Regions from separate parts of the Streptococcus sp. 20925_1_22 genome, predicted to be linked through region 1. Evidence: riboswitches for the same ligand, from Rfam matches in the RefSeq annotation. Region 1 holds a riboswitch; the other holds the start of a gene.
What was found. Region 1 has a riboswitch for preQ1 ahead of O3621_RS01380 (QueT transporter family protein). Riboswitches for the same ligand answer to the same signal wherever they lie in the genome.
Positions count from the first base shown of each region.

Region 2: it holds a riboswitch for preQ1, as region 1 does, so the genes downstream of both, O3621_RS07810 (nucleoside hydrolase) here and O3621_RS01380 (QueT transporter family protein) in region 1, are expected to answer to the same signal.

Region 1 covers NZ_JAPVYE010000001.1:264,742-270,367, reverse strand. Annotated here, with positions in the region: gene pulA (type I pullulanase) at 1-493, opposite strand, end outside; gene O3621_RS01390 (diacylglycerol kinase family lipid kinase) at 517-1,467, opposite strand; gene ligA (NAD-dependent DNA ligase LigA) at 1,477-3,435, opposite strand; gene O3621_RS01380 (QueT transporter family protein) at 3,541-4,056, opposite strand; PreQ1 riboswitch class II at 4,054-4,190, opposite strand; gene O3621_RS01375 (GtrA family protein) at 4,219-4,659, shown strand; gene O3621_RS01370 (B3/4 domain-containing protein) at 4,731-5,438, opposite strand; gene O3621_RS01365 (MarR family winged helix-turn-helix transcriptional regulator) at 5,456-5,626, opposite strand, start outside.
Region 2 covers NZ_JAPVYE010000005.1:16,352-21,977, forward strand. Annotated here, with positions in the region: gene whiA (DNA-binding protein WhiA) at 1-220, opposite strand, end outside; gene O3621_RS07795 (YvcK family protein) at 217-1,194, opposite strand; gene rapZ (RNase adapter RapZ) at 1,191-2,081, opposite strand; gene O3621_RS07805 (RidA family protein) at 2,136-2,516, opposite strand; PreQ1 riboswitch class I at 2,650-2,694, shown strand; gene O3621_RS07810 (nucleoside hydrolase) at 2,815-3,786, shown strand; gene O3621_RS07815 (ECF transporter S component) at 3,800-4,351, shown strand; gene O3621_RS07820 (hypothetical protein) at 4,439-4,600, opposite strand; gene obgE (GTPase ObgE) at 4,612-5,626, opposite strand, start outside.

The sequences.
Region 1 (5,626 bases):
ATTCATAGACTACCAGCTCTACCTTCCTAGCTGTCGGTGCCCAAACCTTGAAAGTATGTGCGCCGTCCGTCTGACGGTGTCCCAACCAGCCTTGATAGCCCCAGCACTCATCGAAATAGTCTGTTCTCAGGGCCATATCAAAGTTATGAGGACGCCGGCGTGAATACTGGTGACTCGTCGTTGCAGCCTGCAAGGAATAATAAACCTGCGCATCCCCCTCAATCAGCCAAATTTCCGTCACCAGATGAGGAGGCAACAGATCAATATGATAGTCACAGGACTGGCTAGACCAGTCTGAGCGTTTGATAATCACATGAGCGTGATTTAAGGGCTCCCATGTCTCAAATGATAATTCCCCCTGAATACCAAAATAATCAAGTTTGGAAAAGGCTGCTTCCTTTCCCCATTGGTTTATTTGCCACTGCCACATATCATAGGAGAAATAATCTCCAGTAGGATTGTGGTAATGGACTAAGACTTTATAGTCTAGCATGTTCTTTCATCTCTTATCTAAAATTATTCTATTGAAAGGGCTGTCTGACTGATTTCGTCAATATTGGCAAAAAATTCCAAATGTCCGTGCAGCACTTCCAGTTCAACAGGCGTATCACCGCCGTATTCTCCATCCAAATTCAGCATAAATGGACCTTTTTTATCTAAAACTTCCAGCTGCAGCTTGCTTGTTTTGAGGTATTCTACATTGATATCGCCAACGTGCTGACCGCCATTGATAGCCTGCATCATCAGACTCAGCATGTCAAAGAGATTAGCTGTCTTGACCAAAATCAAGGTAAAATTCCCGTCGTCTAATTTAGTGTCTGGCGCTAGCTTTTCAAAACCACCGATAGAGTTGGTCAGAGCCGCAAACATCAGCGAAATCTTCCCTTCAAAGACACCGTGGTCGTGCTTAATACGAACCTTGCGGAACTTAGAGCGAGGGAGCTTTTTTGCTCCTTCTGCGACATAGGCAAAGTAGCCTAGGCGGGATTTGACCTCGCTAGGTACGCTGTAAGTTAGCTCTGTCAAGGTTCCAGCTGCCGCAATATTTATAAAATACTTGTTACCATAGGCCCGGCCAATATCCATTTTAATGGTCTGGTTCTTTTCAATAATGCGGGCTGCCGCTACTGGGTCTCCCATGGGAATCTTCAGAGCACGCGCATAATCGTTGGTTGTGCCAGTTGGGATAAAGGCCAATTTAGGCCGTTCATCCAGATTCGCCACGCCATTAACTACCTCATTGATGGTACCGTCGCCGCCTGCCGCAATAATCAAATCAAATCCTGCTTTTGCTGCTCTTTCAGCTTCTTTTTGAGCAGAAAGAGGCGCTGGAGTAGTTTGGTAGGCGCTGGTTTCATAGCCCACATCCTCCAAGACATCCAAAACTTCCGCAATATTTTTCTTAATAATTTCCTGTCCCGAAGTCGGGTTATAAATCAATCGTGCTCGTTTAATCTTATCCTTCATACTTCAGCCTCATAAGCTATCAAGCCAATCTTCATCCCGAATTTCAATTCCTAACTCCTGAGCCTTGTCCAGCTTGCTGCCGGCATCTTGGCCAGCCACTACCAAATCCGTTTTTTTAGAAACAGATCCAGAAACATTAGCACCCAGACTCTGCAATTTTTCTTTAGCTTGATTGCGTGTCAATTTTTGTAATTTACCAGTCAAAACAACCGTCATACCTGATAGGGCTGCATCAGCCGCTGCCTTTTGCCCCAGATAGTCTAGATTCACACCTGCTTCCTGCAGCTCCGCCAAAAGAATCTGAGAGCCTTCCTGCTCAAAATAGGTATGCAGGCTTTGGGCAATCACAGTTCCAAGACTGTCAATAGCCGCAATCTCTTCTTGGCTGGCCTGAGACAGCTTAGGAATATCATGGAATTTCTCCAGCAAAATCCGACTGGCCTTACTTCCCACATGGCGAATCCCCAAGCCGAACAAGAGACGTTCAGCCGAGTTTTCCTTGGAAGCTTGAATAGCAGTATACAATTTATTTGCTGATTTTTCCTTAAAGTTTTCTAGTTCTAGTAAATTTTCTACCGTCAGCCGATAGATTCCAGCCACATCCTTGACTAGATTTTGAGCAAAGAGCTTCTCTACCACTGCTGGACCAAGGCCAGTAATGTTCATGGCATCCCGGCTGGCAAAGTGAATCAAGCCCTCCTTGATCTGGGCCGGACAGAGAGGGTTGATGCAGCGCAGAGCGACTTCATCTTCAAAGTGCACTAGCTCACTCTCACAGCTCGGACAGTGACTTGGTATTTCCAGAGTCTCCTCTGAGACACGCTTGGACTCAACCACTCGCAAGACAGCAGGAATAATATCTCCCGCCTTATAGACTATAACTGTGTCTTTCTGACGAATATCCTTCTCCGCAATATAGTCCACATTGTGCAAAGTTGCTCGGCTGACAGTCGTTCCCGCTAGCTGCACTGGCGTCAGATTAGCTGTCGGAGTCACAACTCCCGTCCGCCCCACTGTCCAGTCCACAGACAGAAGCTGAGCTTCCTTTTCCTCAGCCGGAAATTTATAGGCGATGGCCCACTTAGGTGCCTTGACAGTAAAGCCAAGCTCCTCTTGCACCGCCAAGTCATTAACCTTGATGACAATACCGTCAATTTCATAAGGCAGGCTATCCCGCTCCTCAGCGATCTTTTCGATAAACTCCCAAACTGATTCAATAGAGTCCGCCAGAATATGAGTAGGATTGACTGAGAAGTCCAAATCTGCCAGCTTGTTTAAGACTTCTTCTTGGCTGCCAACCTGAGTCGGACTAGCTTCTTGGTAGAGGAAGGTTGCTAGATTGCGCTTGGCCACAACTGCTGTGTCCAGCTGGCGCAAGGTTCCCGCTGCCGCATTGCGGGGATTGGCAAACTCAGGCTCACCGTTCTCCTGCCGCAGCTGATTGACCGCATCAAAGGAAGCCTTAGGCATGTAGCACTCTCCTCGAACGGTAATGTCCAGCGGCTCTTTCAAGGTCAGAGGAATATCCTTGACCCGCTTGAGATTTTCAGTGATGTTTTCACCAACAGAGCCGTCCCCCCGAGTCGCTCCTGCTACCAAAATTCCCTTTTCATAGGTCAGGGAAATAGAGAGCCCGTCAATCTTGAGCTCACAAAGATAAGAGACCTGAGGAAACTCCTTACGAACTCGCTGGTCAAAGGCTAGTAATTCTTCACGTGAAAAAGCATCCTGCAAACTAAAGAGAGGATACTGATGTGGATATTTTTCAAATCCTTCTAAAATCTTCCCACCCACCCGATGCGTTGGGCTATCAGGTAGGATATCGGTTGGGTACTTTTCTTCTAACTCCGCTAACTCACGATAGAGTCTGTCATACTCGCTGTCCGATACACTTGGCCTGTCTGCCGTATAATATTCATGGGCATATCGGTTGAGCAATTCTACTAATTCTGACATTCTTTCTTTCATACTTCTATTTTATCACAAATACACAAAATCTTCCTCTATTTGTTCCGAATTCTTCCTAAAAAACAAGAGGATATGAAAAGAGCGGAAATTCCGCTCTCTGCTGTCTTATTTTGTCAAATCAATCCTTTTCGCAATCTGATTAATAATGATAGCTCCAGCAGTCAAGGAAGCAAACTCTCCAATGGCTGTTGTAAACCAAGTCAGGAAGAATGGCAGACCTTGCAAGAAGTGTAACTCTGCAGCAATGGTCACCATCGAAATAGAGAATAAAACTGCAAAATAGAAATGATCCAAACGAATCAAGCCTTTAATCAGATATTGATTCTTATAGCGACTGAAAAGGTAGACACCCAGTGACAGGAAGACTAAGGTGGATCCGCCGCCAACAAAGACATCGACGATTCCAAAACTATAGAGATTGGCAATCATACAGCCAATAGTCACTCCCATGATATATTTCCGATTATAAAAAGCCATAAAGTTCATCATTTCAGAAATTCTGAACTGGTAAGCACCATAGCTAATGGCATTTAAAGGCGGAGTAATCGTAAGAGCTACATAAATGGCAGCGACAATGGCAATCTGAGCCAAATCACGAACTGTCAGTTTTTCTTGTTTCATGTTTTCTCCTTTAGCGGCTTTACCGCGTGTAATATGCTTGGCGAAAGAAGCTAAGCGCCAAGGGTTGCGTCACATGAGAGGAGCATCATTAGTTGATTCCCCCACAGATTTGGCAACCCAACTAGTATAGCATAAATCCTAGAAATATGATAGACTATCTTTATGAAAACTTTAATCAAAAAATTCTTTGACAATGAGGTTCTGTCCTATCTCTTCTTTGGTGTGGCAGCTACCCTTGTTTATATGACCACTCGTCTTCTTATCTTCGCTCTTGCGGGACAGACATTATTTGCCACTATTACTGCTAATGTCACAGCAGTTCTTTTTGCCTTTATCACAAATGATACCATTGTCTTTAAACAGCAGCGCAAAGGTTGGCAAAAGCGACTTTTTAAATTTGCTCTGGCGCGTTCTGGCACTCTTTTGCTAGACATCGTTCTTGCAAAATTATTAGTGGATACTTATCCTAATATTATCGGGCAATTTGTCAACAATAACCGCAATCTTATCAACTCTATCGAGTCACTTTTTTCTCAAGTACTTATTATTGTTCTCAACTATGTTTTCAGTAAACTCTTCATCTTTGAAAACAAGAAAAACTAATTGACTATGACACTTCAACCTTAAAAATATCAAATCTGGACCAGAATTATCTGATCCAGATTTTTTTAGTCTCAGATTTCCAAGCTTGGATTGTCAAGCGTCAGATGAGTGATTTCACCTTTGACACCAAAATACTCCTCAATCAGAGTATGGAGTTCTGTCATAGCTGCTTGGGCACGCGCTGCTTGCTCTTCATTGATGGCCTCAATGACCAAGATGGCATCCTTGGTCTCCTCTGTTAACATAGTCCGCTGGGCTTCTCGCCAGTTAAGGCAACGGCAGACAGCCCCCTCTTCATCATAGTAGATGATTTCTTCTGGCAGAGCCGGCGCGTCACTCTCAGCTCCCAGCGGGAAAAAGGCTTCGCCACCCTTGGCTTTTCCTAGATGAAGACCTCCGACAATTTTATCCAAATCCTCACCGCCACATGGAACCGCATAAGACAGCGAGACACTGTTGTAGATATCGACCAAAGGATTGATTGGATGAAATTCCCGCCCCTGACTAACCCGCTTGAGCAGGGCTTCGATAGAGGATCGTGCTCCTTTCTTGGTCTTGAATTTGCTGAAAGCCTGCCGCCACTCCTGAATGACTTCATTTTGAGTGAAGTTCTCGTCTGGGATAAAGTCCCCAGCTTGCTTTGATCCCTTATCCAGCAGGGATTTGAAATATGGGTCCTTACTTTCATCCACACTATTATCCAGCCCTTTGACCACTAAAATACTAATCTGAGCTTCCGGAAATACTTGCCAAAACTCATGTTCAACTGTAACTTTCATATTCTACCTCTTCAATCTTAATAGTTTCTTTTTTGTCCTTTTTTGACGGCTTCCCAGTTACCTGTGATGTTTTCACGCACTCGGACCAGCATTTCCTCCAAGGCTTGAACTTCCGCCTGAGAAAAGCCCTGCAAGGACGTCTCTTCAGAATAGTCATTTTCAGCTAGGATAAAAGGATAAAGTTTTTC
Region 2 (5,626 bases), on a different contig from region 1:
TCTTCTGATGGTGGCGGATTTCTGACTTGACCTGATAGAGGTCCGATAGCAACTCATAGAGATGGCGGGCAATCTTGGCATTTTCTGTTGTGACAGACAGGGTCAAACCACTGCTGGCCAAGCCCAGACTGCCAGACATCTTGATCATGGCTGACAGCTCATTTTTATCTCTGTTTGCCAGACTCAACAGTTCTTCTTTTACTTTTACTGTAAAGCTCATTTGCGTACCTGTATAATCTGCATCAATTCGTCAACAACCAACTCACCATCATGGAAAGCTCCGCCATTTTCCAAACGCAGAAAATTCGAAGAAATAACGCGCGGAACCTGCTCTTGCAACCCTTGAAAATCATGCTCCACCTGTACCAGATATTCGTCAAACTGGTTACTGTCCATGTACTCATGAGGGACAGGTTCGATATTGACCAAGACTGTATCTACAAACTTCCTGCCTAAATGACGGTGCAGGACTTGGACGTGGTCGCTGTCCGAAAAATGCTCTGTTTCGCCACGCTGGGTCATGATATTGCAGACATAGGCCACTTCTGCCTTGGTGTCTAGAAGAGCCTGGCCGATTTCCTCGATAACGAGATTAGGCAAGATAGAGGTAAATAGCGAACCTGGTCCCAGAACCACCATATCGCTCTCAAGGATACTTTCAACCACCTTTTTACTGGCAGCAGGCTTCTTGTCATCATAGGTATTGGTCACATAGACCCGCTCAATCATCCCACTCTTACTGGTCAGATTGCTTTCACCGACAACTTCCGTCCCATCTGCAAACACAGCATGCAGAGTTAGGGGGGTGTCGCTAGAAGGGTAAATTTTTCCTGTCGTATGGAAGAACTTGGTCAAAAGCTGCATGGCATTATAGGTTGAGCCCTGCATTTCAGAAATACCGGCAATAATCAGATTGCCCAAGGGATGCCCCGCTAGAACACCATCTCCTTCCGCAAAGCGATACTGGAAGACCTTCTCATAGAACTTTGGCATGTCGGACATGGCTACTAAGACATTTCGCAAATCACCCGGCGGTGTCAGCTGCTGGATGTTTTTCCTCAGCTCACCAGAACTGCCTCCATCATCTGCTACTGTGACAATGGCTGTAATCTCTACGTCCTTTTTACGCAGGCTGTCTAAAATAACTGAAATTCCTGTTCCACCGCCGATGACTGTAATTCGTGGCTTTCTCATGAGCGATTCACCGTTTCTTTCCGACGGTTTTTGTCGCGGTGACTAGCATTGACCGGCCAATTTTTAGCCAAATCATCCGCTAAGCGCTGAGCAAAGGCTACACTGCGGTGCTGACCGCCCGTACAGCCCACAGCAATAGTCAGGATAGACTTGCCTTCCTTTTGATAGCCCGGCAAGATTGGCTCAATCAAGCCCAGCAGATGCTGGTAAAATTCTTCTGACTCTGCATGGTTCATGACATAGTCAAAGACATCCTTGTCCAAGCCTGTCTGATTACGCAGCTCAGGTTTATAGTAGGGATTAGGCAGAAAGCGCACATCAAAGACCAAGTCTGCATCCAAAGGCAGACCATATTTGAAACCAAAACTCATGACCTCAATGCGGAAACTGTGCATCTCGTCCTGATTTGAAAATTGCTCAGAGATGGTCTTTCTGAGCTCCCGTGGTGTCAAATCAGTTGTGTCCACAACATTTTGACTGAGATTTTTCAGAGGGGCCAAGAGCTCACGCTCCAGCTTAATCCCATCTAAAATCCGGCCATCAGCTGCCAGCGGATGGCTACGACGCGTTTCCTTGTAACGAGCCACTAACTCCTTATCCGCCGCATCTAGGAAAAGAATCTTAAAATCAATGTTCTCGTTTTGCTCTAAATCATCCAAAACGTTCTGGATTTGCAAAAAGAAGGAACGGCTCCGCATATCGACAACCAGAGCCAATTTATCATTGTCCGTGGTCCCTTCGACCAACTGCAAGAACTTTGGCACCAGAGTTGGCGGCATATTGTCAATGGTAAAATAACCTAAGTCTTCAAAGGACTGGATGGCTACGGTTTTCCCCGCCCCGCTCATTCCAGTCACAATGACAAGCTGAATTTTCTTCTCAGACATAATAATCCTTTCATCAGATAGAATTCGTCAAAAAGCTCTTTTCCCTGCTCTTTTTTAGAGAATCTCGGCAATAACCTCAATCTCAATCTTCACATCCTTAGGTAGGCGAGCCACTTCTACTGCCGAGCGAGCTGGAAATGCTTCTGTAAAGGCTGTTTTGTAAACTTCATTAAAGGCCACAAAATCATTGATATCACTCAAGAAGCAAGTAGCCTTGACCACATGGTCAAAGTCTGTTCCAGCGGCTTCCAAAATGGCTGAAACATTTTTCAGCACCTGCTGAGTCTGCTCTTCAATAGTTGTCCCAATGATTTCTCCAGTTTCAGGAGACAGAGGAATCTGCCCACTCGCAAACAAAAGATTGCCTACAATTTTTCCTTGAACATAAGGTCCAATCGCTGCTGGTGCTTTATCTGTATGAATCGTTTTTGCCATAATTATCACTTCTCCTACTTATTTTTTTCATTATACCATAAAAAGATGGGGGTGGCCATGTTAGGCTTACTCCCATTGACTTTTTCCTTATTTTTATTTATGATAGAAAAAACAGAGAAATCAAAACCTCGGTTTTGGACTGGTTCGAAAACTTCCCAGAATAAAAAACTAAGTGCCTTTATATTGTATATAAAATGTCTTGCGCATAGTTTTTTTGCTGTCTCCTCGATTAATCAGACAGTTAAGAGGTTGGGACCGATTGTCTCAACCTCATTTTTATATAGGCAAAGGAGAACTCATGAAAAGAAAAGTCATTATCGACTGCGACCCTGGTATAGATGATAGTCTAGCCCTAATCTATGCCATTCAACATCCCAATCTAGAAGTAGTAGCACTGACCATCGTCGCTGGAAATGTCCCAGTAGACCTTGGTGTTGAAAATGCCTTTAAAATATTAGAAAGACTGAATCGGTTAGATATCCCAGTCTATGCAGGGGCAGACAAGCCCCTAGTCCGCGATTTCGTTTCAGCTCAAGATACCCACGGTATGGATGGTTTAGGCGAGAGCAGAATCAATCGAACAAGCAATTGTCAGCCCCAGCCTCAGAAAGCCTCTGAATTTTTGGCTACCTATTTCCAGAAGACTCAGGACACTTCCCTAATAGCCTTGGGACCATTGACTAATCTAGCAATGGCAATAAAGCAACATCCCCAAATTGGAAAACATATCAAACGCTTTGTCAGCATGGGCGGCAGCTACAAATCTCATGGCAACTGCTCACCTGTAGCCGAGTATAACTACTGGTGTGACCCACACGCCGCTCAATTTGTCTATCAAAAGTTAGGCCGAAAAATTGAGATGGTGGGACTGGATGTCACACGCTCCATTGTCTTGACTCCCAATCTATTAGAGTACATGCGTTTCCTGCAGCCAGAAGTAGCTGAATTTGTCGGCCGTATCACACGTTTCTACTGGGACTTCCACTGGGAATACGAGCATATCATCGGCTGTGTTATCAATGATCCGCTGGCTATTGCTCATTTTCTGCATGAAGACCTTTGTACGGGCTTTGTCTCCTATGTCGAAGTCGTGACCGAAGGCATTGCTCTTGGACAGACCGTGGTTGATGCTTATGACTTCTATCATCAACCAGCCAATGCCTATATTGCAACTCAAGTCAGTCCCTCACTCTTCTTCCAAGAATTCTTAGCTATCCTCCTGAATCAGCCTAAGGAAACGATTGCTCGAGACCTATCATCACTTTTATGAGGAAAATTTTATCATGAAAAAATCAACACCCCTTATCCTAAGCTTCTTGTCTATCTGTATCACTCTTAACTACGTGGGAGCTAATATTGCACTATTTCTGAAATTGCCTATCTATCTAGATACCTTTGGAACGATTCTGGCTAGCTTGACTTTAGGGCCTCTAGCTGGAGCTGGCGTTGCCTTTCTCAGCGCCCTCATCGGCTGGATGACAACCGATATCTTTTCTCTCTACTACTCGCCAGTCGCTATCATCATTGCTCTTTCAGCAGCTTGGTTTTTTAAAGAAAAAGGAAGCTTAAAGTTCAGTCTTCTCTGGAAAACCCTTTTGGTAGCCCTTCCGGGTACCCTAGTAGCCTCTGCAATCACTGTCATGCTTTTCGGAGGCATAACATCCAGCGGATCCAGTCTCATCGTCCAAGCCCTGCGGGGAATGGGAGTCAACCCCGTCCTTAGTATCGTCCTCGTCCAAATACTGACTGATTATGCAGACAAGCTTATCGTTCTATGTGTCTGCCTAGCTGCTCTCCCTCGAATAAAAGCAGTCAGTCCTAAAATCTTTGCTTAAAACAAAGGTTAATTACCTTAACGAATACATCTTTGGCGCAAAAAAAGCAGCTGAGTAGAATTATTTCCTACTCAGCTGCTTTTTATCTTATTCCTCTTCCTCTTTCGCTAATGCTTCTCTTTCCAGACGCAGCTTACGCTTGGGATTCAGTTTGTTAAAGAGCTCTTCTAGCTTTTCTGCATTCCAAACGTCGGCTGCAGAGACAAAATTTCCATTTTCATCTCGGAAGGATATTGGTTTATCACCCATTGCAAGCCTCCTTAGTCAACGAATTCAAACTCAAACTTGCCGATGCGAACCAGATCGCCATCCTTGGCTCCGCGAGCACGAAGTGCTTCATCAACGCCCATACCACGTAGCTGACGGGCAAATTTCATAACTGCCTCATCACGGTCAAAGTTGGTCATATTAAAGAGTTTCTCAAGCTTGTCACCCGACAGCACCCAAGTCGCATCATCATCACGAGAGATTTCAAAGGCTGGTGCTTCTTCGTCAAAGCCATAGTAAGCTTCTTCTTCCATTTCAGACTCATCGTAAAGCAAGAACTCTGGCGTCTTATCCAGTAATTCTGCGGTCGCATCCAAGAGGATCGCAAGTCCCTGCTTGGTCAAGCTAGAAATCGGGAAGATTTGCGGTAGTTCCGCAAATTCGTCATAATTAGCCGCTAATTTCTCTTTGAATACCTTGAGATTTTCAGCACTATCTGGCATATCCATCTTGTTAGCGACAATAATCTGCGGGCGCTCCATGAGACGAAGATTGTAGGATTCCAACTCTTTATTGATCGCTAGATAGTCCTCATAAGGGTCACGCCCCTCACTAGCTGACATATCGATAACATGCAGGATAACCCGTGTCCGCTCAATATGACGGAGAAACTGGGTTCCCAGTCCTACACCTTGGCTGGCCCCTTCGATCAAACCTGGCAGATCTGCTACTGCAAAGGACTCTCCAGAGTGAGTGCGAACCATGCCTAGATTAGGCACGATGGTCGTAAAATGATAGGCACCAATCTTAGGCTTAGCTGCTGTGATAACACTGAGCAAAGTGGATTTCCCGACAGATGGGAATCCGACCAGACCAACGTCCGCTAAGACTTTGAGCTCCAGCAGAAGCTCTCGCTCTTGACCTGGTTCTCCGTTCTCAGAAATCTCCGGAGCAGGATTTTTAGGCGTCGCAAAGCGGATATTTCCACGACCGCCTCGGCCACCACGCGCTACGATAAATTCTTGACCATTTTCTATCAGGTCCGTCAGCACCTTGCCAGTCTCTGCA